Regions from separate parts of the Actinopolymorpha sp. NPDC004070 genome, predicted to be linked through region 2. Evidence: riboswitches for the same ligand, from Rfam matches in the RefSeq annotation. Region 2 holds a riboswitch; each other region holds the start of a gene.
What was found. A riboswitch is a leader RNA that binds a small molecule or an ion and turns the genes downstream of it on or off. The one in region 2 is predicted to bind cobalamin.
Positions count from the first base shown of each region.

Region 1: linked by a shared signal. The riboswitch ahead of metE (5-methyltetrahydropteroyltriglutamate--homocysteine S-methyltransferase) and the one ahead of cobT (nicotinate-nucleotide--dimethylbenzimidazole phosphoribosyltransferase) in region 2 are both predicted to bind cobalamin.
Region 3: linked by a shared signal. The riboswitch ahead of ABZV93_RS10195 (SCO2322 family protein) and the one ahead of cobT (nicotinate-nucleotide--dimethylbenzimidazole phosphoribosyltransferase) in region 2 are both predicted to bind cobalamin.

Region 1 is NZ_JBEXMJ010000001.1:512,057-519,198, reverse strand. Features, by position in the region: gene dgoD (galactonate dehydratase) at 1-802, opposite strand, end outside; cobalamin riboswitch at 1,037-1,267, shown strand; gene metE (5-methyltetrahydropteroyltriglutamate--homocysteine S-methyltransferase) at 1,391-3,664, shown strand; gene ABZV93_RS02345 (helix-turn-helix transcriptional regulator) at 3,924-4,811, shown strand; gene ABZV93_RS02340 (ADP-ribosylglycohydrolase family protein) at 4,853-6,193, opposite strand; gene ABZV93_RS02335 (nucleoside triphosphate pyrophosphatase) at 6,441-7,115, shown strand.
Region 2 is NZ_JBEXMJ010000001.1:268,590-275,731, reverse strand. Features, by position in the region: gene ABZV93_RS01240 (protein phosphatase 2C domain-containing protein) at 1-69, opposite strand, end outside; gene ABZV93_RS01235 (pyridoxal phosphate-dependent aminotransferase) at 139-1,401, opposite strand; gene ABZV93_RS01230 (aldo/keto reductase) at 1,415-2,278, opposite strand; cobalamin riboswitch at 2,296-2,491, shown strand; gene cobT (nicotinate-nucleotide--dimethylbenzimidazole phosphoribosyltransferase) at 2,522-4,243, shown strand; gene ABZV93_RS01220 (adenosylcobinamide-GDP ribazoletransferase) at 4,240-5,073, shown strand; gene ABZV93_RS01215 (ECF transporter S component) at 5,155-5,973, shown strand; gene ABZV93_RS01210 (ABC transporter ATP-binding protein) at 6,263-7,142, shown strand, end outside.
Region 3 is NZ_JBEXMJ010000004.1:298,233-305,374, reverse strand. Features, by position in the region: gene ABZV93_RS10220 (helix-turn-helix transcriptional regulator) at 1-49, shown strand, start outside; gene ABZV93_RS10215 (ATP-dependent Clp protease proteolytic subunit) at 89-652, shown strand; gene ABZV93_RS10210 (ECF transporter S component) at 607-1,551, opposite strand; gene ABZV93_RS10205 (ATP-binding cassette domain-containing protein) at 1,548-3,257, opposite strand; gene ABZV93_RS10200 (energy-coupling factor transporter transmembrane component T) at 3,254-4,426, opposite strand; gene ABZV93_RS10195 (SCO2322 family protein) at 4,431-5,213, opposite strand; cobalamin riboswitch at 5,385-5,521, opposite strand; gene ABZV93_RS10190 (hypothetical protein) at 5,758-5,967, shown strand; gene ABZV93_RS10185 (DUF3043 domain-containing protein) at 6,020-6,622, opposite strand; gene ABZV93_RS10180 (PspA/IM30 family protein) at 6,989-7,142, shown strand, end outside.

The sequences.
Region 1 (7,142 bases), 240 kb from region 2:
GTACCTCCGAGATCCCGCCCGCGTGGGAGAGGTCCGGCTGCGCGATCGCGATGCCTGCGGACAACACGTCCTTGAAGTCCCACCGGGAGTACAACCGCTCCCCGGTGGCGATCGGGATCGACGTGGAGGAACAGATCTGGCCGATCTGGTCGGTCAGCTCCGGGACGAGGGGCTCCTCGACGAAGAACGGCAGGTAGGGCTCCAGCAGCGGCAGGGTCCGCCGGGCCATGGCCACCGTGAACCGGCCGTGGAAGTCGATGGCGATGTCGAAGTCCGGTCCGCATGCCTCCCTGATCGCCGCCACCCGGTCGACCAGGGCCAGGCACTGCGCGGCGGTGTCCACCCGCCGCATCTCCCCGCCGCCGTTCATCTTGATCGCGGTGAAGCCCTGGTCCTGCATGTTCTTCGCCGCGTCGGCCACCACGTCCGGCCGGTCACCGCCGATCCAGCCGTAGACCCGCATCCGGTCGCGGACGTGACCGCCCAGAAGTTGGTAGACCGGAACGCCGTGCACCTTGCCGGCGATGTCCCACAGCGCCTGGTCGATCCCGGCGACCGCACTGGAAAGGACTGGGCCGCCGCGGTAGAAGTTGCCCTTGCTGAGCACCTGCCAGTGCTCCTCGATCCGCAGCGGGTCCTGGCCGACGAGGTAGTCGGCCGCCTCGTCCACCGCAGCCGCGACGGTGTGCGCGCGACCCTCGACGATCGGCTCGCCCCAGCCCGTCACACCCTCGTCGGTGTCGATTCGCAGGAAGCACCACCGGGGCGCCACGAGATAGGTCGTCAGGCCGGTGATCTTCACCGCGGAACTCCTTCCACGCATTCGTCGATGCGAGCGACCACAGCTCGCACAGGGAGCGGGGTCGCCGTCGCGTACATCCGCGACGACGCTACCGGAGACATCACCGCGGTGGACCGTGCCCGGCCGGTCGCGACCGGACCCGGCCCACCGGCTCCGGCCACCCACCGAAGCCGGGCGGACGCCACGGGGCTCAGCCCGTGGCGGGGCGTCCCGCCGCCACGAAGGCGGGGGGCTAAGGTCGGCGGTGCGGTTGGTTCGCCGGTCCGCTCGCCAGGACCGGTGAGGCAAGAGGGAACCCGGTGCAAGCCCGGGACTGCCCCGCAGCGGTGAGTGGGAACGACAGCCGTGAGATCGCACTGGGCGGCATCATCAGCCACCTGGGAAGCGACGGCCAGTAGGACCACCGGCAGATGACGGCCGGTACGCCCACGAGTCCGAAGACCTGCCATCCGTGCGTGGGCCGACCGGCCCGCGGTGGTCCGTGGCCTCGTGGGAAGGCGACCGGGCGACCGGCACGACGCCGCCGTCGTTCGACCTCGTCTCCCCTCGTCCGCCCCGGACCGTCCGAGTTCCCGAGGGAAGGACTCCATGGAAACCGTGCGTACGACCGTCCTCGGCTACCCCCGGATCGGGGCGCGCCGTGAACTGAAGCGAGCCACCGAGGACTACTGGGCCGGCCGGATCGACGCCGCGGCACTGCACCAGGCCGCCGCCGACCTGCGCCGCGACACGTGGGAAACCCTGCGCGACGCCGGCGTCGATCTCATCCCGTCGCACACTTTCTCGTTCTATGACCACGTACTCGACCACGCCGAGTTGTTCGGCGCCGTGCCGCGCCGGTTCGCCGGGCTGGAGGGGCTGGACCGGTACTTCGCGATGGCCCGCGGCACCGAGGGCGTGCCGCCGCTGGAGATGACGAAGTGGTTCGACACCAACTACCACTACCTCGTCCCCGAACTCGGGCCGGACACCACGTTCCGCACCGCCGGTGCGCGGTCCCGGCCGGTCGCGGAATACCAGGAGGCGGCCGCGCTCGGCGTCACCACCCGGCCCGTTCTGCTCGGCCCGCTGAGCTTCCTTCTCCTGGCGAAACCCGCGGTTGACGCACCGAAGGACTTCCGCCCGCTCGACCTGCTCGAGCCTCTGCTGGACGCCTACGTGGGGCTTCTGGACGCACTGGCCGACGCCGGCGTCGAGTGGGTCCAACTGGACGAGCCGGTGCTCGCCGCCGACCGTGACGCAGCCGAACTCTCCGCGCTGAGGACGGCGTACGAACGCCTGGGATCGACCGCCCACCGGCCGAAGCTGATGGTGGCGACGTACTTCGGGCCGATCGGCCCGGCACTGCCCGTCCTGGCCGGCACCCGGATCGACGGACTGGCGCTCGACCTCGTGGCCGGAGCCGCCGACGCGGACCGGATTGCCGCCGCCGGGCTCGGTGACCGCACGGTGGTGGCGGGTCTGGTCGACGGCCGCAACATCTGGCGTACCGACCTGTCCCGTGCCATGTCCGTCGCGGCGTCCCTGCTCGGCTCCGTCAGGGACCTGGTGGTCGGCACCTCCTCGTCGTTGCTGCACGTGCCGCTCGATCTCACCCTCGAGGAGGACCTGCCCGCCGGGCTGCGCGACCGGCTCGCCTTCGCCCGCCAGAAGGTCGACGAGGTGGTCCTGCTCGGCCGCGCCCTGCGCGAGGGCCACGGCGCGGTCGAACGCGAACTCTCCGCGGCCTCGGCCGGCACCGGCACCCCTGCGGAGACCGTGGACGGCCGGGTCCGGGCCAGGCTGGCCGGCCTGGGCACGGGCACTGCCCGGCGCGACTACGCCGACCGCGCCCGCTTGCAGGCCGAGGCCGGCGGGCTGCCCCCGCTGCCGACGACCACGATCGGCTCGTTCCCGCAGACCGCCAGGATCCGCCGGGCGCGGGCCGACCTGCGAGCCGGCCGGATCGACCAGGCCACCTACGACGCGCGGATGCGGGGCGAGATCGACGAGATCATCGCGTTGCAGGAGGACATCGGACTGGACGTGCTCGTCCACGGTGAGCCCGAACGCAACGACATGGTGCAGTACTTCGCCGAAAGGCTGTCCGGATTCGCCAGCACGTCCCACGGCTGGGTGCAGTCCTACGGCACCCGCTACGTCCGGCCGCCGATCCTCTACGCCGACGTGGCCCGGCCGGAGCCGATGACGGTGGAGTGGACCACGTACGCCCAGTCCCGGACCGGCAGACCTGTCAAGGGAATGTTGACGGGGCCGGTCACCATGCTGGCCTGGTCCTTCGTACGCGACGACCAGCCGCTGGCCGAGACCGCCCGGCAGGTGGCGCTCGCGCTGCGCGACGAGATCCGCGACCTGGAGGCGGCAGGTATCCGCTACATCCAGGTCGACGAACCCGCCCTGCGTGAACTGCTCCCGCTGAGGGCGGCGGACCAGCCCGCCTACGTCGACTGGGCTGTGGCCGCGTTCCGGCTGGCCACCTCCGGGGTCGCGGAGCGAACCCAGATCCACTCGCACATGTGCTACTCGGAGTTCGGGGAGATCGTCGACACCATCGACGCCCTGGACGCCGACGTCACCAGCGTGGAGGCGGCGCGGTCGCGGATGGAACTCGTCACCGACCTGGCCAAGGCCGGCTACCGGCGCGGCATCGGCCCGGGCGTCTACGACATCCACAGCCCGCGCGTGCCCACCGTGGACGAGATCGAGGAGGCGCTCCGGCTGGCACTGGAGGCGGTGCCGCCCGACCGGCTGTGGGTCAACCCCGACTGCGGTCTGAAGACCCGCACCTACGCCGAGGTCGAGCCGGCGCTCCGGCACCTGGTCGAGGCCACCCGCCGGGTCCGCGCCACGCTGACCAGCTAGCCCGCCCTGCCTGGGCCACCCAGGATCAGCCCGCCCGGGCTGGGCCCACCCAGGATTGGCCCGCGGGCTGGGCCTACCCAGGATTGGCCCGCGGGCTGGGCCTACCCAGGATTGGTTCGCTCGGACCGGGCCCACCCAGGCTTGGCCCACCTGCGTCCGGTTGGTACTCCGCCCGGCACCGCTCGTCGCGAGCGGTGCCGGGCGGGCCGGACCGCTCCCTCCCCCGCACTGTGGCGGGCGACGGCCTACCCTGCTGCACGTGGCGCAGTACGCCTCGCAACCCACCCTGATCCTGCGGACCGGCCCGGAGATCGCCGAGTATCCGCCGAGGACGACGTTCGGTCCCCGGACCCTCGTCGACTTCGAGTTCGTCTGGCTGCTGCGCGGCAGCGCCCACTGGCAGTGCGGCGACCACCGGCTCGACCTGCACCCCGGCACCCTGCTCCTCGCCAGGCCGGGCATGCGCGACCACTTCCGCTGGGATCCCGAACACCCCTCCGCCCATGCGTACGCGCACTTCCGCGTCACCGACGCCGGCGGACTGGGCGACCCCGACCACTGGCCGCTCACCAGGTCCCTGTCACCCGCGGACCCGATGGCGGCACTGTGCGGGTACGCGCTGTGGCTCGCCGGCGACGCCCCGAACCCCGACCTCGCCCGAACCGCGGAGGTTCTGGGCTGGCTGCTGGACCTGTTCGTCCGCGGGCCGGTACCCGACGACGTGGCCCCCGACGCAGGGCTGTCGCCGCATCTGCGCCGGCTGGCCGACTCGGTGGCCGCCGCCTGGCGCGACCACGGCACCCGCCCGCTCTCACTCGGCGAACTCGCCGCGGCCGCCGGGGTCTCGCCGGGGCACCTGAGCCGGCTCTTCCGGGCGGACTACTCCGTCGGCCCGGTCGCCGCGATGGAACTCGTCCGCCTCGCCCGGGCCGCCACCCTGCTCCAGCGCAGCAATCTCACGGTCGCGGCGGTCGCGAACGCGTGCGGCTTCAGCAGCCCGTTCCACTTCTCCCGGCGCTTCCGCGCGGTCTACGGCGTACCGCCCCGCACCTACCGGACGGCCCACGCCACCGACGACCCACACGAACCACTCACCCGGGCCGGCCTGCTCCGGCTCGCCCGCCGGCTCCTCGCCGACCACACCTGACCAGGCTCATACAGGACGGGACACACCACACCGGAACCGGCTCATACCGACACCGGGTGGCGGCCGGCGTAGGTGCGGGCCAGCGTGAAGGTGCGCTCGGCGACGTCGCGGATGCTGCTCCGGTCGAAGCCGTACAGCGCGCTGCGCAGCACGTCGCCGAACGGCGAGGTCCAGTGCCGTGGGATCCCGCCCCGCCCGGCGAACGCCCCGGCGGCCGACCCGACCGTGGCGCCGTTGGAGTCGGTGTCCAGGCCCGCCTGCACGGCCAGCCCGATCGCCGTGCCGTAGTCGTCGCCGGCGTAGAGCAGGGCGAGCGCGCAGACCGCGGCGTTGTTGATGGTGTGGATCCAGTGGTAGTGGCCGTACCGCTTCCGCAACTGCGCCGACGCGTCGTGCCAGTCGGGGTAGGCGTCGCGCGCCTCGACCGCCCAGCGCAGCGCCTCGGCCAGGCGGGACCGCGACGGTACGTGCCGGATCGACTCCTCCACCGCCTCCCGCAGGGAGCCGGCGGTGAACGCCGCGGACACCAGTGCCGCCGCCCACATCTCGCCGTAGATGCCGTTGGCCACGTGCGACAACGAGGCGTCGGCGAACGCGAGGACGGCCGCGTCACGTGGCCTGCCCGCACAGACGTACCCGAACACGTCACCGCGGATCTGCGCACCGATCCACTCGCGGAAGGGGTTGTCGACCACGGCCGACCTGCCGGGCTCGACGCCGCACACCAGGTTGCGGTAGGTGACGCGTTCGGCGGTGTAGGTGAGGTGGTACGGCAACCGCTGGAGCCACTCCCCCGCCACGTCGGCGGTGGTGAAGCCGAACCCCCGGCTCTCCAGCAGGTGCAGGCCGAGGAGGGTGTAGTCGAGGTCGTCGTCGCGGGGGGCGTAGCGGATCCGGCCCTTGGTGCTCTCCCCCCACGACGGGTGCAGCGCGTAGCCGTCGGGCATCGGCTGGAGCCGGCTCACGTAGTCGCGGAGCGGGTAGTTGCCGGTGAGCTCCAGGTACGAACGCAGCCGCTCCGGCGTCCAGAACTCACCGTCCTCGACGGGCTTGCCCAGACAGTTGCCCGCGCACCGCCCGAGCCAGGCGGCCTGGATCCGGTCGCGGAGTTCGGCGGCGCCGATCGGCCGGACCGGTGCGGTGCAGCCGGAGGGGAGCTCGGCGAGGATCTCGGGGAGAGTGGAGGGTTCGACGTAGGGCCAGTCCGGCCGTACGGGCGCGTCGGCCAACTGGTCGAGCAGTGTCCGGGCGCGGTCCGGCGCCACCTCCCACGCCGGGCCGGTCAGTTGTGCGGTCACCGCCGACACGTCGTGACCGGACTCGCTCCGCTGGGCGAGTTCGTGGTCGAGAACAGTCGGCAGGCTGGAGTACTCGATTGCCACGGGCTCTCCTCACAGGTCCGTTACGGGCTCCCGCAGGTGCCGATGCGGGCCCGTCCCGCGTCCGGCGGGCCGAAAAGATGCTCGAAGCGTGCGATGAGGATCCGACACGAACCCCGCTCCGTTTTGCCGCCGGTCCGGCAGCGGACCCCCATGATCGCGATGATCCCCAGAGTGCGCTGCGGGGCCCGGCATTTCACAACCGCGGTGGTCGGCCCGCTCGGATCGGGCGGGTTCGTAGAATGCGCCGATGACCGCAAGCTCCTCCGGCAAGGTCCGGCTGGTTCTGGCCTCGGCTTCGCCCGCCCGGCTCGCCACGCTGCGAGCCGCCGGGATCGAACCCGACGTGATCGTGTCCGGCGTGGACGAAACGGTGGACACCGAAGCGACCGACACCGCCGGGCACGCGCTCGTCCTCGCCTGCCGCAAGGCCGAGGCCGTGGCCGCCGGCCTCGTCCGAGGCGACGCCGACGCCGGCCGCTCCGGCGGTCAGGGCGGCCTGGTGGCCACGTCCACGCTGGTCCTCGGCTGTGACTCCGTACTCGAGTTCGACGGCGAGACGCTCGGCAAGCCCGGAACCGCCGCGGAGGCCCGGCTCCGCTGGCTGCGCATGCGCGGTCGAAGCGGCGTCCTGCACACCGGCCACTATGTGATCTCGGCCGAAAGTGGCCGGACCGCCCAGGGCACCGCCTCCACGACGGTGTGGTTCGCCGACGTCACCGACGAGGAGATCGAGGCGTACGTCGCGACCGGCGAGCCGCTGGCGGTGGCCGGAGCGTTCACCGTGGACGGCCTCGGCGGCGCGTTCGTCGAGCGGGTGGAGGGCGACCACCACAACGTCGTGGGAGTCTCCCTGCCGTTGCTGCGCAGGCTGCTGCGCAGGCTCGACGTCACCTGGCCCGAACTCTGGAACCGTTCCCACTGATCCCACCGGATCCCGCCTGGTCCCGTT
Region 2 (7,142 bases):
GAACGCTGAGTCCTCGTTGTTGGCGCGGACCAGGCCGAGATGAGTACGCACCGAGTAGGCGAAGCGCATAGGACATCGTGCCACGCGCGGTCGGTGCAGCCCACCCCCGAGGCGACACTGGTCAGACGAATCCGGCCGTCAGGTGCGGTCGAGCAGGCGCCCCAGTGCGGCGTCCAACCGGTCGAGCCGGTCCGCGATCCAGGGCAGCGCCACCGGATCGGCCGCGGTGAGCGCCTTGTCCCGCTGCTCGCCCTCGCCGTACAGCATGCTGGTCGCGACCCGCAGGCTCAGCCGTTCGTCCGGGTCGCCGAACGCCGCGCCGGGCAGGGTCGCCACGTCGAAGGAGTCCAGCAGCAGGGTCGCGAGCCCGCTGCCGGTGCGGACCGACCACCGCTCGGCGAGCTGGCCGGCGTACGCGGAGAAGTCCGGGTAGAGGTAGAACGCCGCGCTCGGCGGGTGCACGGACGCGCCGGCCGCGGCGAACCGGTCGGCCACCGCGAGGGCCACCCTGGCGTGCAGCGACCGGCTGGTGGCGATGCGTTCGGTGAGCTGTTCCGGCTCCTCGAACGCCCAGGCGGCGGCGTGCTGCACCGGGTTCGCCGGGCCGGACCACACCTCGCTGGCGACCGCGGCGACCTCGGCTCCGAGCCGGTCGCCGAGCGGGCCCTCCGGCATCCGCGCGACGCCGATCCGCCAGCCGCCGAGGGCGAGGTTCTTGCTCAGGCCGGTGGTGACGACGGTGCGTTCTGGTGCCAGCTCGGCCGGGCTGAGGAACTCGCGCACCGGGTCGTGCACGAGGTCGCGGTAGATCTCGTCGGACACGATCAGCAGGTCGTGCCGGCGGGCAACGTCGGCGACGGCGCGGATCGTCCCGCTGCCCGCGAGCGTCCCCGTCGGGTTGTCGGGCAGAGTGAGCACGACCAGCCCGATCGGGCGGCCGGCGTCCCTCGCGGTGGCGGCGGCCGCGTCGAGCAGGTCGGGGTCGGGCACGCCGCCCTGCCCGTCGGGGGTCGGCACGTGGTGCACCTCGCGGTCGAGGAGCTGGGCCTGTGCGGCGTAGCTCACCCAGCTCGGCCGGGGCAGCGCGACCCCGCCGGCGCTCGCCTGCAGTACGGCGTACAGCAGCGGCTTGCTGCCGGGACCCGCGACCACCTGCGCGGCCGTCGTCGGCAGGCACCGCCGACGCCAGTAGCCCGCGGCGGCCTCGCGCAGTGCTGGGACGCCGGCGACCGGCCCGTAACTGCCGGACGCTCCGGCAGCCGCGGCCGTGCTCAGCGCCGCCACCAGGTCGGGGTGCACGGGAAGTCCCGCCTCGCCGAACCCGAGGGGCAGGACGGGCCGCCCGGCGGCCAGGCGTTCCGCCGTGAGCTGGTTGATGGCGAGCGTCGCCGAGACTGCCATGGGCGTCACTTCATCACACGTATCGCTCGTGCAGCGCGGCCAGGTCGATGCGGCCCGCGAGGTCGTCGGCGACGGCGAGGTTGGCGCGTACGACGTCCGGGTCCCGCATCCCCACCAGCGCCACGTCGACGTGCGGGTTCGACAGCACGAACTGCACCAGCGCGCTGGAGTAGTCGAAGGTGTCGGCGGGATTCACCATCGCCAGCCAGCGCTGGAACGTCCCCGAGGTGGTGGTGCGCATGGTGACCCTGCCGAGCCCGTGCCGGCGGGCCTCGAGCAGGCTGCCGAACGGCCGGGTGGGGTCGTACGGATGCTGGAAGAGCAGGTTGTAACAGATCTGCACGGTGTCGAACCGGCCGCTGCGGATCAGCCGGTACACCGAGTCGTTGTTGTCCTCGGTGGTGAAGCCGACATGCCTGGTCAAGCCCTCAGCCTTGACGGAATGTAACTGTTCGGCTACGCCGCCGGGAGCGAGGATGGCGTCGGTCTGCTCGGTGGTGAACGAGTCGCCGTGGATCTGCAGCAGGTCGACGTACGGCCGGGCGAGGCGTTCCAGGCTGGCCTCCAGTGAGGTACGCACGTTCACTCCGTACGGCACCTTCGTGGCCACGAACAACGGGCGGCCGCCGCTGGAGTCCACCCCGCGCAGCGCCTGCCCGAGCACCCGCTCGCTCGCGCCGCCGCCGTAACCGGGCGCGGTGTCGTAGTAGTTGATGCCGCCCTCCAGCGCCACCTCGATCGCCGCGAACATCGCCGCCCGGTCGTGCGCGTCGTCGGGGTCGAACCGCCCGAGGTAGTTCGTCAGGCCGAGGGTCGCCCCGCCGAACCCGATCCGGCTGACCCTCGCACCGGTGCCGCCGAGTGTGGTGTACTCCATCGCCGCCTCGCTCCCGTTCGTCCGTTCGTGATCATGTGCCATTCTGGTCGCCGACGACAGGGAGGAACCCGGTGCGAGTCCGGGGCGGTCCCGCCACTGTCACCAGGAAGCGACCTCTCCATGCAGGGGCCACTGCCGCGCGAGCGGTGGGAAGGCCGGAGCGGAAGCCACGATCTGGGAGCCAGGACACTCCGTTCGTCGGTACGACCATCCAGGGCGCGGACTCCTGTGGAAGGACTACTCGTGGCTGCCGTGAATTCTGCCGACTCTGTCGGCCCCGACAACTCCGACGGCTCGGTGCTGGGCCGAACCCTGCGCGCCGTCCGTCCACCGGACGCCGACGCGGTGGCCAGGGCCCGCGCCCGGCACGACGCGCTGGCCAAGCCGCGCGGCGCGCTCGGAGCCCTCGAGGACCTCGGCGCGCAACTCGCCGGCATCGCCGGGACCTGCCCGCCGCCCCTTCCCGAACCGGCCGGGCTGGCCGTCTTCGCCGGTGACCACGGCGTCCACCGGCAGGGCGTCTCGCCGTGGCCGCAGGAGATCACCGCCGCGATGGTGTCGACGTTCCTGTGCGGCGGCGCGGTCGTCAACGCGCTCGCCCGGCAGGCGGGCGCCCGGGTGCAGGTGGTCGACGTCGGGGTCGCGGCCGATCTCCCGCCGGCGCCCGGACTGCTGGACCGCAAGGTACGCCCGGGCACCGACGACCTCAGCGAGCGTCCGGCGATGAGCCGGGCCGAGGCGGTGGCGGCGGTCGAGGTCGGCATCGAGGTCGCCACCGACCTGGTGGCCGGCGGCTGCCGGTGCCTGCTGACCGGCGACATGGGCATCGCCAACACCACTCCCGCGGCGGCGCTGATCGCGGCGTTGACCGGAGGTACGCCGGAGCAGGTGACCGGACGCGGAACCGGGATCGACGACGCCACCTGGGCAACGAAGGTCGCCGTCGTCGGCCGGGCGCTCGACCTGCACCGGCCCGACCCGGCCGACCCGCTCGGCGTCCTCGCCGCGCTCGGCGGCCTCGAGCACGCCGCAACGGCAGGCTTCCTGCTGGGTGCGGCCGCCGCCCGGGTGCCGGTGGTGCTGGACGGCATCGCCGCCGGCGCCGCCGCCCTGGTCGCCCGGGCGCTCGCTCCCGACGCGGTGGGTGCGTTCGTCGCCGGCCACGTGTCCGCCGAGCCGGCGGCCCGGCGGGCGCTGGCGGCGCTGGGGTTGCGTCCCGTTCTCGACCTGGATCTGCGGCTCGGTGAGGGGTCCGGCGCGGTGCTGGCGCTGCCCGTCGTCCGGGCCGCCGCCGCCGTCCTGACCGAGGTCGCCACCCTGGAGGAGGTGGCCGCGGGCCCGGCCACGGACGGGCGGGGCGGCCCGCGGCCACGGCGGATCCTGGTGTTGGGCGGCGCGCGCTCGGGCAAGTCCACGACCGCCGAACGGCTGGCCGGGCAGGCCGCGAAGGTCGGTCCGGCTGGGGAGTCCTTGCCGGTCACCTACCTGGCCACCGGACCGCGGCCCACCGCCGACGACCCGGAGTGGGCCGAGCGGGTACGCACTCATCGTGAGCGCCGTCCACCGGGCTGGACCACGGTGGAGACCTCCGACCTGGTGGCCCATCTGAAGGCCGACGACCCCGAGCGTACGAAGCCGTTGCTGATCGACTGCCTGTCCACCTGGCTCACCCAGATGATGGACCAGACGGGCTGTTTCGGCACCGAGCACCTCTCCCCCGGCACGACTCGTACTCAGGACCCGGCCGCCGCGCTGGCGGCGGAGGTGGACGCGCTGGTCGAGGCCTGGGGGTCGACGAACCGTACGGTCGTCGCGGTCAGCAACGAGGTCGGCGGCGGCGTCGTACCGGCCACCACCTCCGGCCGGCTCTTCCGGGACGAGCTCGGCGTGCTGAACGCCCGGATCGCCGCCGCGTCGGACGAGGTGTGGCTGCTCACCGCCGGCATCCCGCAGCGACTGCGGTGAGCAGCGCGACGAGTGCCGCTCCGGGCGAGAAGGCGGCGAGAGGTCGCGGCCTGGTCCTGGCGGTGACGATGTTCACCGCCGTACCCGTTCCGGACCGCTGGGCCAGTACGCCCGTCGATCGCGACACGGCCCGCCGGGCGGTGTGCTGGCTGCCGTTCGTCGGCGCCCTCCTCGGCGCGGTCGCCGGGCTGCCCCTGCTCGCCGCCACCGCGCTTGTGCCTGACGCCACCGGCGCGCTGCTGGGCGCCGCGCTCGCCGTCGCCACGCTGGCGCTGACCACCCGCGGCCTGCACCTGGACGGACTGGCCGACACCGTGGACGGACTGGGGAGTTCCGCGCCGGCCGAGCGCGCGCTGGCGATCATGCGGCAGCCGGACATCGGGCCCTTCGGGGTGGTGACCGTCGTACTCCTGCTGCTGGTGAAGGTGGCCGCCCTGGCGGCTCTGGCGAACCACGCTCCGGTGGCCGCCCTGCTCGCGCTCGCCGCGGCCGAGTGCGCGGGCCGGCTGGGCGTGGTGTGGGCGACCGGCGCGGGTGTGGCGTCCGCCCGGCCCGGCGGGTTCGGGGCGCTGGTGGCCGGTACGACGACCCGGCCCGCCCACCTGCTGCTGACCTCGGCCGCCGCCGCCCTCAGCCTCGCTCCGCTCGGGTGGGACGAGCCCCGGCTCGCCGGGCAGCTGCTGCTCGTCCTGGCCGTCGGGCTCGGCGCCGCCGTCGCCTGGCGCCGGCACGTCGTCCGCCGGGTCGGCGGGGTGACCGGGGACGTGTTCGGTTCGGTCGTGGAACTCGGCGCGGTCGCGGGTCTGCTGGCCGCCGTACTCCTGCGCTGAGGCGGGACACCACCGACCCTTCCGCAATCCTCAGGCCCAGGCCCTCCGCCGCCGTACGCACGACCACACCGGGAGCCCGACATGCCAGCCAGCACCTCCTTCGCCCCGGTCCGGCTGCGGCCCAGGAGCACCCTGGTCCTGGCGCTGGCCTCCGCGGTCGGCCTGGTTGGTTTCGGCTGGCCGTTCCTGGTGGTGACGCCCGCGGGGACCGGCGCGAGCCACGGCCAGGACGCGGCGTACCTGTTCGTGGCGCTGCTGCCACTGCTGCTCGGCCTGGTCTGGGCCGAACTCGGCGGCGGAGGCATGGACGTCAAGGCGGTGGCGATGCTCGGGGTGCTCGCCGCCGCGGGCGCCGGGCTGCAGACGCTCAGCCCGGGCACCGGCGGGTTCGACCCGGCGTTCTTCCTGCTGGTCGTGGCCGGGCGGGTGTTCGGGCCGGGCTTCGGCTTCGCGCTCGGCGTGGTGTCCATGCTCGCCACCGCCCTGCTCACCGGCGGCGCCGGGCCGTGGCTGCCGTTCCAGATGATCGGCCTGGCCTGGGTGGGGCTGTTCGCCGGCTGCCTGCCGGCCGCCTCCGGCTGGGCCGAGCGCGGACTGCTCGCGGCGTACGCCGGGCTGAGCGGCTTCGGTTACGGCGCCCTGCTCAACCTGTGGTTCTGGCCGGCCGCGGCGTACCTGCCCGACGGGGCGGCGTACGCGCCGGGCGCCGCTCTCGGGACCAACCTGCACCACTACGCCGTCTTCTACGCCACCACCTCCCTCGGCTGGGACACCGCGCGGGCCCTGCTGGGTGGGGTGCTGGTCCTGGCCGCCGGGCGTCCGGTGCTGGCGACCCTGCGCCGGGCCGGGCGGCGGGCCGCCTTCACCGGCGGACTCGACAGCGGGACCGAACCCGGCTGACCGTGCGGGTCTACCGCGCTGACAGTGATCTGTGCGGGCTCTCTCAGCGACCGGGGTCATCCTCGACGAGGCCGGGGTGGACGGCGGCGGGCCGTGCTGTGCCAACGCTCGGGAATCATCTCGACGGGCGGTCCGGGACCACCTGGATTGCCGTGGGCGGTACGGACCGGCACCGGTTCGCGCCCGCCGCCGATCCCGCCGGCACCGGCCCGGCCTCCGCCCGGCGCCGGCCCGAGACCCACCACCCGATCCGCCGCCCGACCCGCTCCCCGACCCCAGGAAGGCCCGCGTGCTCATCCGTCTCCTGCGCGCGCACCTGCGCCCCTACACCAGGCCCATCGCCCTGGTCGTGGTGCTGCAGCTCGTGCAGACCCTCGCCACCTTGTACCTACCCAGCCTGAACGCCGACATCATCGACAACGGCGTGGTCAAGGGCGACACCGGCTACATCATGTCCACCGGTGGCGTCATGCTCGCGGTGACCCTGGTGCAGATCATCTGTGCCGCGGGCGCGGTCTACTTCGGTGCGCGCACGGCGATGGCGCTCGGCCGCGACGTGCGGGCCGCGATCTTCGACCGGGTGCAGGAGTTCTCCGTCCGCGAGGTCGGGCAGTTCGGGGCACCGTCGCTGATCACCCGGACGACCAACGACGTCCAGCAGGTGCAGATGCTGGTCCTGATGACGCTCACCCTGATGGTGTCCGCACCGATCATGTGCGTGGGCGGGGTGCTGCTGGCGCTGAACCAGGACGTTCCGCTGTCGGCGCTGCTGCTGGTGGTCGTGCCGGTGCTGATCCTCGCGGTGAGCGCGATCATCCGGCGGATGCACCCGCTGTTCCGCCAGATGCAAGAACGCATTGACACCGTGAACCGCGTCATGCGCGAGCAGATCACCGGCATCCGGGTGATCCGGGCGTTCGTGCGCGACTCCCACGAGCAGGAGCGGTTCGCCGGTGCCAACAACTCGCTGATGGACGTCTCCCTCGGTGTCGGCCGGCTGATGGCGTGCATGTTCCCGATCGTCATGGTCGTGATGAACCTCTCCAGCGTGGCCGTCATGTGGTTCGGCGCGCACCGGATCGACAGCGGCTCGATGCAGATCGGCGCGCTGACCGCGTTCCTCAGCTACCTGATGCAGATCCTCATGTCGGTGATGATGGCGACGTTCA
Region 3 (7,142 bases), on a different contig from region 2:
CGTCCGGCTCGGCGGCTCGACCCGATCCGACGCTCGACCCGAAGCCTGACCAGCCCGTAGAGGCCGACCACACCGGAGGAGCCTTGAGATGAGGGACGACCGGGGGATGACCTTCGACTCCTATGTCGCCGAGCAGCTTTTCCAGCGCCGGGTCGTACTGGCCCAGGGCTTCCTGGACGAGGAGCGCGCGACCCGTACGGCCGCCCAGCTGCTCACGCTGGAGGCACTGGCCCCCGACCCGATCCAGCTGCACCTGTCCTGCCCGGACGGCACGCCGGGCGCCGCGCTCAGCCTGGCCGACACGGTGCGCGTCCTGCACGCCGAGCTCACCGCGGTCGCGGTCGGTGAGGTGAGCGGCCCCGCGGTCGCGGCGTTCGCGGCGGCGCCGGTGCGGATCGCCTACCCCCACGCACGGTTCCGGCTGGCCGAGCCGAAGACGGCCGAGCACAGCGGCACCGCCTCCGAAGTGGACACCTACGCCCAGGAGTACCTCCGTCAGCGCGACGACCTGGTGGGCCTGCTGGCGGAGGCGACCGGACGGCAGGCCGAGTCGGTCGCCGCCGACCTGCGCACCGGCCGGTTCCTCACTGCCGAGGAGGCCGTCGGCTACGGGCTCGCCCAGCGGGTGGCCGCCGGCCGGTCCGTTCGCTGACCCGGGGGTTGTCCGAGCTGCCCGACCTCGGCCGACTGCTCGACCGCGGCGGACTCCCGCGATTCCGCGGACTCCGCCGGCGCGCCGAAGTCCACCGGCGCCTCGAACGCCGCCCGCCTGGCCGCCCGGCGAAGCGTGCCGAGCACGACCCGGCCGGCGAGCAGGATCAGGACGGCGTTCACCACTGCGCGTACGCAGTCCCAGCCGAACGACGTGGTGACGTAGAACGCCGCGTAGTGGCGGAGGTTGGTGAGCACCGGCTCGCCCGCGGCGTAGCTCATCCCGGCTGGGAGCGAGGTGGAGAACGGCCAGAAGGACAGGTTCAGCAGCGCGCCGTAGGCGAACCCCGCCACCCCCGCGTACACCGCGAGCAGCATCCGCTCGGGCCGCCCGGACGCGCGCGGAAGCAGCCCCGCGACCAGCCCGACCCAGGCCAGGCCGACCATCTGGAACGGCAGCCACGGCCCCACCCCGCCGGTCGCCAGCCCGCTGGCCAGGATCGTCACCGACCCCAGCGCGAACCCGAACCCTGCGCCGAACACCCGGGCGGCCAGGATCACCAGGAAGAGGGTCGGTTCGAATCCGCCGGTGCCGGGGCTGAGCGCCCGCAGCGCGGTCCCGGCTGCGGCGAGCACCCCGAGCATGGCGACGGCCTTGGCGTCCATGCCGCCCTCGGTCAGCTCGGCCAGCACGACCGCGACGACGAGGGGAAGCAGGACGAGGAAGAGGTACGGCGCGTTCGGGCCGGCGCCCCGGGCCGCCGCGGCCGCGTCACCGGCTCCGGTCAGGAACGGCCAGCCGAACCCGAGGACGCCGGCCAGGCCGGCCACAGCGAGCGCGGCGACCGACCGGGGTCGCAGCCGGACGACGTTGGTCGGGGGGCTGGACCGCTCGGTCACGACGCGGGTTCCAGCGCGGCCGCGACGTCGGCGACGGTGAGCCAGGCCTGCGGCCGCAGGATCTTCGCCACCTGCGGGGCGAACGTCGGCGACGCCGACACCACCGAACCCACCGGCCCGTCGGCGACCACCTCCCCGTCGGCGAGCACGACGACCCGGGTGGCCACCTCGGCGACGAGCTCGACGTCGTGGGTGGCGAACACCACGCCGTGCCCGGCGGCGGCGAGGTCCCGGACGATCCGCGTCAACCGCGCCTTGGCGGTGTAGTCGAGTCCACGAGTGGGCTCGTCCAGCAACAGCAGCGGCGGCTGCCCGGTGAGCACGACGGCCAGCGCCAGGCACAGCCGCTGGCCCTCGGACAGGTCCCGGGGATGCCGGCCGGGGGGTACGCCGGGAGCCAGCCGCTCCAGCAGCCGGGCACAGCTGCCGGCCGGTGCGTCGAAGTCCCGGTCGGCCTGGCCGCACTCCTGCGCCACCGTCTCCGCGTACAGCAGACTGCCCGGGTCCTGCGGCACCAGCCCCACCGCCCGGGCGATCGCCCGCGGTTTCGCGGTCGCCGGGTCCACCGGCTCCACCCCGCCGACCCGGACGGTGCCGGCCACCGGTCGGACCAGCCCCACCAGCGAGCCGAGCAACGTGGACTTGCCGGCACCGTTGCGGCCCATCAGAGCGACCACCTCGCCCGCGGCGACGACCAGGTCGAGGTCGCGTACCGCGGGCGGCTGCGCCGACCGGCGGCCGCCGTACCGCACGGTCAGTCCGCGCACCGTCGCCACCGTGTCCGCGGTGCCGACCGTGCCGTTCTTGTCGTCCGGCCCGGCCGTGCCTGCCGAGGGGCGGCCGTTGGCCGGCGGCTTGCGGGGTACGTCGGCCCGCACCGGCGGGTGCAGCGGCGCGAGGCGTTCGCGCAGCGGACCGGCCATCCGCCGGGCGTCCCGGACGCTGAGGGGGAGCGGGTCCCACCCGGCCAGCCGGCCGAGTGCGACCACCGGCGGCGCCACCGAGGAGCGGGCCATCATCTGCGCGGGCGGGCCGACCTCCAGCGCGTGGCCGGTGCCGTGGACCAGCACCACCCGGTCGGCGTACTGCACGACGCGTTCGAGCCGGTGCTCGGCCAGCAGCACCGTCACCCCGAGGTCGTGCACCAACCGCTGGAGGGCGGCGAGCACCTCCTCGGCGGCCTGCGGGTCCAGCGCCGACGTCGGCTCGTCCAGCACCAGGATCCGGGGATGGGTGGTGAGGACCGCGCCGATGGCGACGCGCTGTTGCTGCCCGCCGGACAGCGAGGCGATCGGCCGCCCGCGTACGCCGGCCAGGCCGAGGAGGTCGAGGGTCTCCTCCACGCGGGTACGCATCACGTCCGGCGGCAGCCCGAGCGACTCCATGCCGTACGCGAGCTCGTCCTCCACCGTGTCGGTGACGAACCCGGCGAGGGGGTCCTGGCCGACGACACCCACCACGTCGGCGAGGTCCCGCGGCCGGTGCGTGCGGGTGTCCCGGCCGTCGACGAGCACGTGCCCGGCCATCGTCCCGCCGGTGAAGTGCGGCACCAGCCCGTTGACCGCCCGCAGCAGCGTGCTCTTGCCGGCACCGGTCTGCCCGACGACCAGGCACAGCTCGCCTTCGGCGACCTCGAACGTCACGTCCTGCAGGACCGGCGACGCGGCACCCGGATAGCGCACGGACACCGCCTCGAACCTGATCATGCGAGCACCTCCGAAGAAGAGTCGGACGAGTCTGCCGGGACTGAGGTGCCTGTCGAGGCTGACGAGCCGGGCGGGCCGGTCGCCGGTTGCGGCGGCGGTGAGCACCAGGCGGGCAGCAGCCCGAGCAGGGCGCCGATCGTGGGCAGCACCGGCAGGCCGGGCAGGGTCAGGGGAGAGGCGGACACCACGACGTCGGGTAGGCCGGTGGACGCGGCCCAGGTGAAGGCCGCCGCCACGGCCACCCCGCTGGCGGCGACCAGCCACTCCGGCAGTGCCCACGGGTCGGGGCGGTACCGCGTGCGCACGGCCCGCCGCCCGGCCAGCGCCAGCCCGGCCACCGCGGCGGCGCCACCGGCCACCAGCATCGGCACGCCGAACAACGGCCCGCCGTCGGCGGCGAGCAGGCCGTAGGCACCCGCGCAGAGGCCGACAAGCCCGCCGAGGACGAGCACCGCGGTCGTCGCCCGGGTGGCCCGCGGCACCTGGCCCACCCGGCCGTACCCGCGCGAGTCCATCGCCGCCGCCAGCGCCAGGGAGCGTTCCAGCGCGCCCTCCAGGAGGGGTACGGCGGTGGCCCGCAGCGAGCGCAGCCCCCGGTCGGCCCGGCCGCGCAGCCTGCGTGCCGACCGGGCCCGCGCGGCGTCCCCGACCAGTTGGGGAGCGAACGTCATCGCCACCACCACGGCCACGCCGAGCTCGTACAGCGCGCCCGGCATCGCGGCCAGCAGCCGCTTGGGGTTGGCCAGCGCGTTCGCGGCGCCGATGCAGGCGAGGACGGCGGCCAGCCGCAGTCCGTCGTACGCCGCGGACGCCAGCGCCTCGGCCGTCACCGCGCCACCGATCCGGATCCCCTCCAGCCAGCCCGGCAGCGGCACCTGCGGCAGCGTGAACAGCACCGTCCGCCCGGTCACCGCCGCGCCGAACAGCGACTGGAAGACCACCCGGATCGCGATCACCACGAGGCCGAGCCGCAGGAACGCGGCGTACGAACGTGCCCACGGCGCGGACGTACGACGGGCCGCCACCACGTAGCCCGCGACGGCGAGCACCAGCACCAGCAGCAGCGGGTTGGTGGTGCGGCTGGCCGCCGTCGCCAGGCCGAGCGCCCACAGCCACCACGCACCCGGGTGCAGGGTGCGCGGCAGCGTGGGACGGTGGACGGCGCGCATCGGCTCAGGCGCCCTGGTCTGCGTTCCGCCGTCGGCGCAGGAGCAGCAGCCCGCCGCCCAGCAGGACGACGACGACCGCCACCACGGGAAGGACGGGCAGCCCGCCCGAGCCCGCGTCGACGGCGCGGTCGCCGGCACCTTGGCGGGGTTCGCCGGCGCCGGCCTTCTTCCCGGACGCCTTGGCGTCGGTGTGACTCGCGGGCAGGGCCAGCGCCACGGTGGGCTCCGGCGAGGCGACCGCCGGCTCCTTCTTCACCGGATCGCCGCAGCCGGTGGACGGGAAGCCGTCGATCCCGCAGATCATGCTCTTCTGGTCGCGGACGTCGGCGACGGCGGCGAGGACCTGCGCGGAGGTCGCCTTGGAGTCCACGACCGCGCACGCGCCCCGTGGTTTCGCGGGCTGTTGCCCGCCGGGCGCCTCGTCGGCCAGGCCGTAGTCGAGGACGACCCCCACCCGCTTCTTGCCGGCCTGCGCCTTGGCGTCACCGCACAGCGCGCCGAAGTCGGCGGCCGCCCGCGGCAGCCGGGGCGGCGACTTCTCACCGGACACCGCGAACCGCCAGCCGTCGACGGCGCCGTCCTTGGGGGTGACCGAGCCGGGTCCGACCGAGGCCATCTTCCAGGTGTTGTCCTTCCACTGGAAGAACCCCCAGTAGCGGTACGCGGACGCCTGCGCGACCCCCGCGCCGACGGTCGTGGCGAGCAGGCCGGCGGCCAGCACGGTCGCCAGGGTGGTCAACAGGAAGGCCGCGGCAGAGCGCCTGGCGGCCTTCGTAACGAGCCTCATTCGGTGTCCTCTTCTCATGGTGCGGTCACGGCCAAGGGAACCGGGACCACACATGAGAACGCCCCCGGCCGCGCGGCGTGGAACGCCGGCAGACGAGGGCAGGGCTCGGGTGCGTGACCCGCGCTCCGCCCGCAGACCTCGACGGGTGTCGTGGAGCCGGTCGTCGTCGGCAGGTGCTCCGGCTCGCCGCGGGCACCCGGTGAGTTCGCGGCGATCCGGCTCGACGGCGGGTCGAGTCAGGTCGTACGGACGTGCGGGCACGCGGCCTACGGTTGCGGGTCAGCGCCGGATTCGGACCGGCTTCCCCTGCGTGCGAGACCTGGGTGGGTCTCGCCCGACGACGTCGTGCAGGACGGACGCTCTCACGGCCGACCCGGGAAGTCAAAGATGTCCGGAACCCGGTGAGGCGCTCCGGTGGGAGGGAACTGTGCCGGGACCTCTGCGGGGCCTGTTCGGGTCGGGTGCGGTCCCGCGCGACCGGCACCGGCCGTGCCCGACCGAGCTGACCACGACGACCCCCGGGAAACCTCTAAGCTCGGCTTTCATGACCTGGACGTGGCGACTCGAAGATTCCGAGGGCAACCCCGTGGACGCCGGCGAGCTCGCCCACAGCGAGTTCCCGTCGCAGAGCGACGCCGAGAGCTGGATCGGCGAAACCTGGCGCGAACTCGCCGGAAGCGGTGTCGACCAGGTGACACTGCTCGAAGCCGGGCGCGAGGTCTACGGCCCGATGAGCCTGCACCCGGCCGACTGAGAGACCGGCCCGGGAACCCGAAGCCGGACGCCGGGCGGGGAAGGTCGTACCGCTAGGCGGAGATCTTCTCCCCGCCGGGCTTGACCTGCGGCTTGGGCATCCGCAGCCGGCGGATCTGCGTCGACCGCATGATGCCGTACGACAGCGCGCCGCGGTGGCTGTCGTTGGGGAACTCCTCGCGCAGCCGCTTCTTCAGCCGCCGCCCCAGCAGGAGCAGGTCCAGCGGCACGATGATGATCGCCACCAGCCAGAGGTAGGTCGCCACCACCCGCACCTGCGGCATCGGCAGGGTCATGAAGATGAAGATGACCAGGAAGTACGGCAGGAGGTACTCCGCCGGGGTGCGCCGGGAGTCGACGTAGTCGCGGACGAACCTCCGGACCGGGCCCTTGTCCCGCGCCGGGAGGTAGCGCTCGTCGCCGGTGGCCATCGCCTGCTGCATCCTGGCCCGCTCCGAGCGTGACTTCTCCCGCTGCTGGCGGACCGCCTCCTTGCGGTCGCGCGGCGCGCTGACCCGCGTCTTGCGGGCCTGCTCGGCCTCGCGGCGCTTGGGCGTGGGGCGTCCCTTGCCGCCGGCGCCGGCGACCTTGGTGGACGGCGTCGGCTCGGTGGCCGTCTCGGCGGGGGCCTCGGTTGTCGTACGGCGTCGGAACACGCCCACAGAGTAACGGTCCGGCAAATCAGCGCCCCAGCCCGCCCGGGGACGTCGCCGGCGCGGTCCACGACGGGATCCGCCCCGGATTAGCCCCGGGATCTGCCCGGGCTCCGCCCGGACCTCCACCCGGCGTCGCGGCGCCGCGAAACGCCCGGAATCACCGTCGGAACACCGGGGGAAACCGCGTGGGGGAGTCCGCCGGGAACTCCGCGGGATCGCGGCTCGTCTAGGGGAAATGTCCGGGACAGGTGGGGTCGCCCTTGTACGTTCGTCGGCATAGGGTGAACCCACACACGACGCCGTCCCGTGCCATCCTGCGGCAGGGAGGCACGACCGGCCTGGAGACGAAGGGGGCGGCCGACCTCGATGGGTATTCTCAACCGCTTCGCGATGATCTTCCGCGCGAAGGCCAACAAGGCGATGGACCGCGCCGAAGACCCGCGCGAGACGCTCGACTACTCCTACACGAAGCAGCTGGAAATGCTCCAGAAGGTCCGGCGTGGTGTGGCTGACGTCGCGA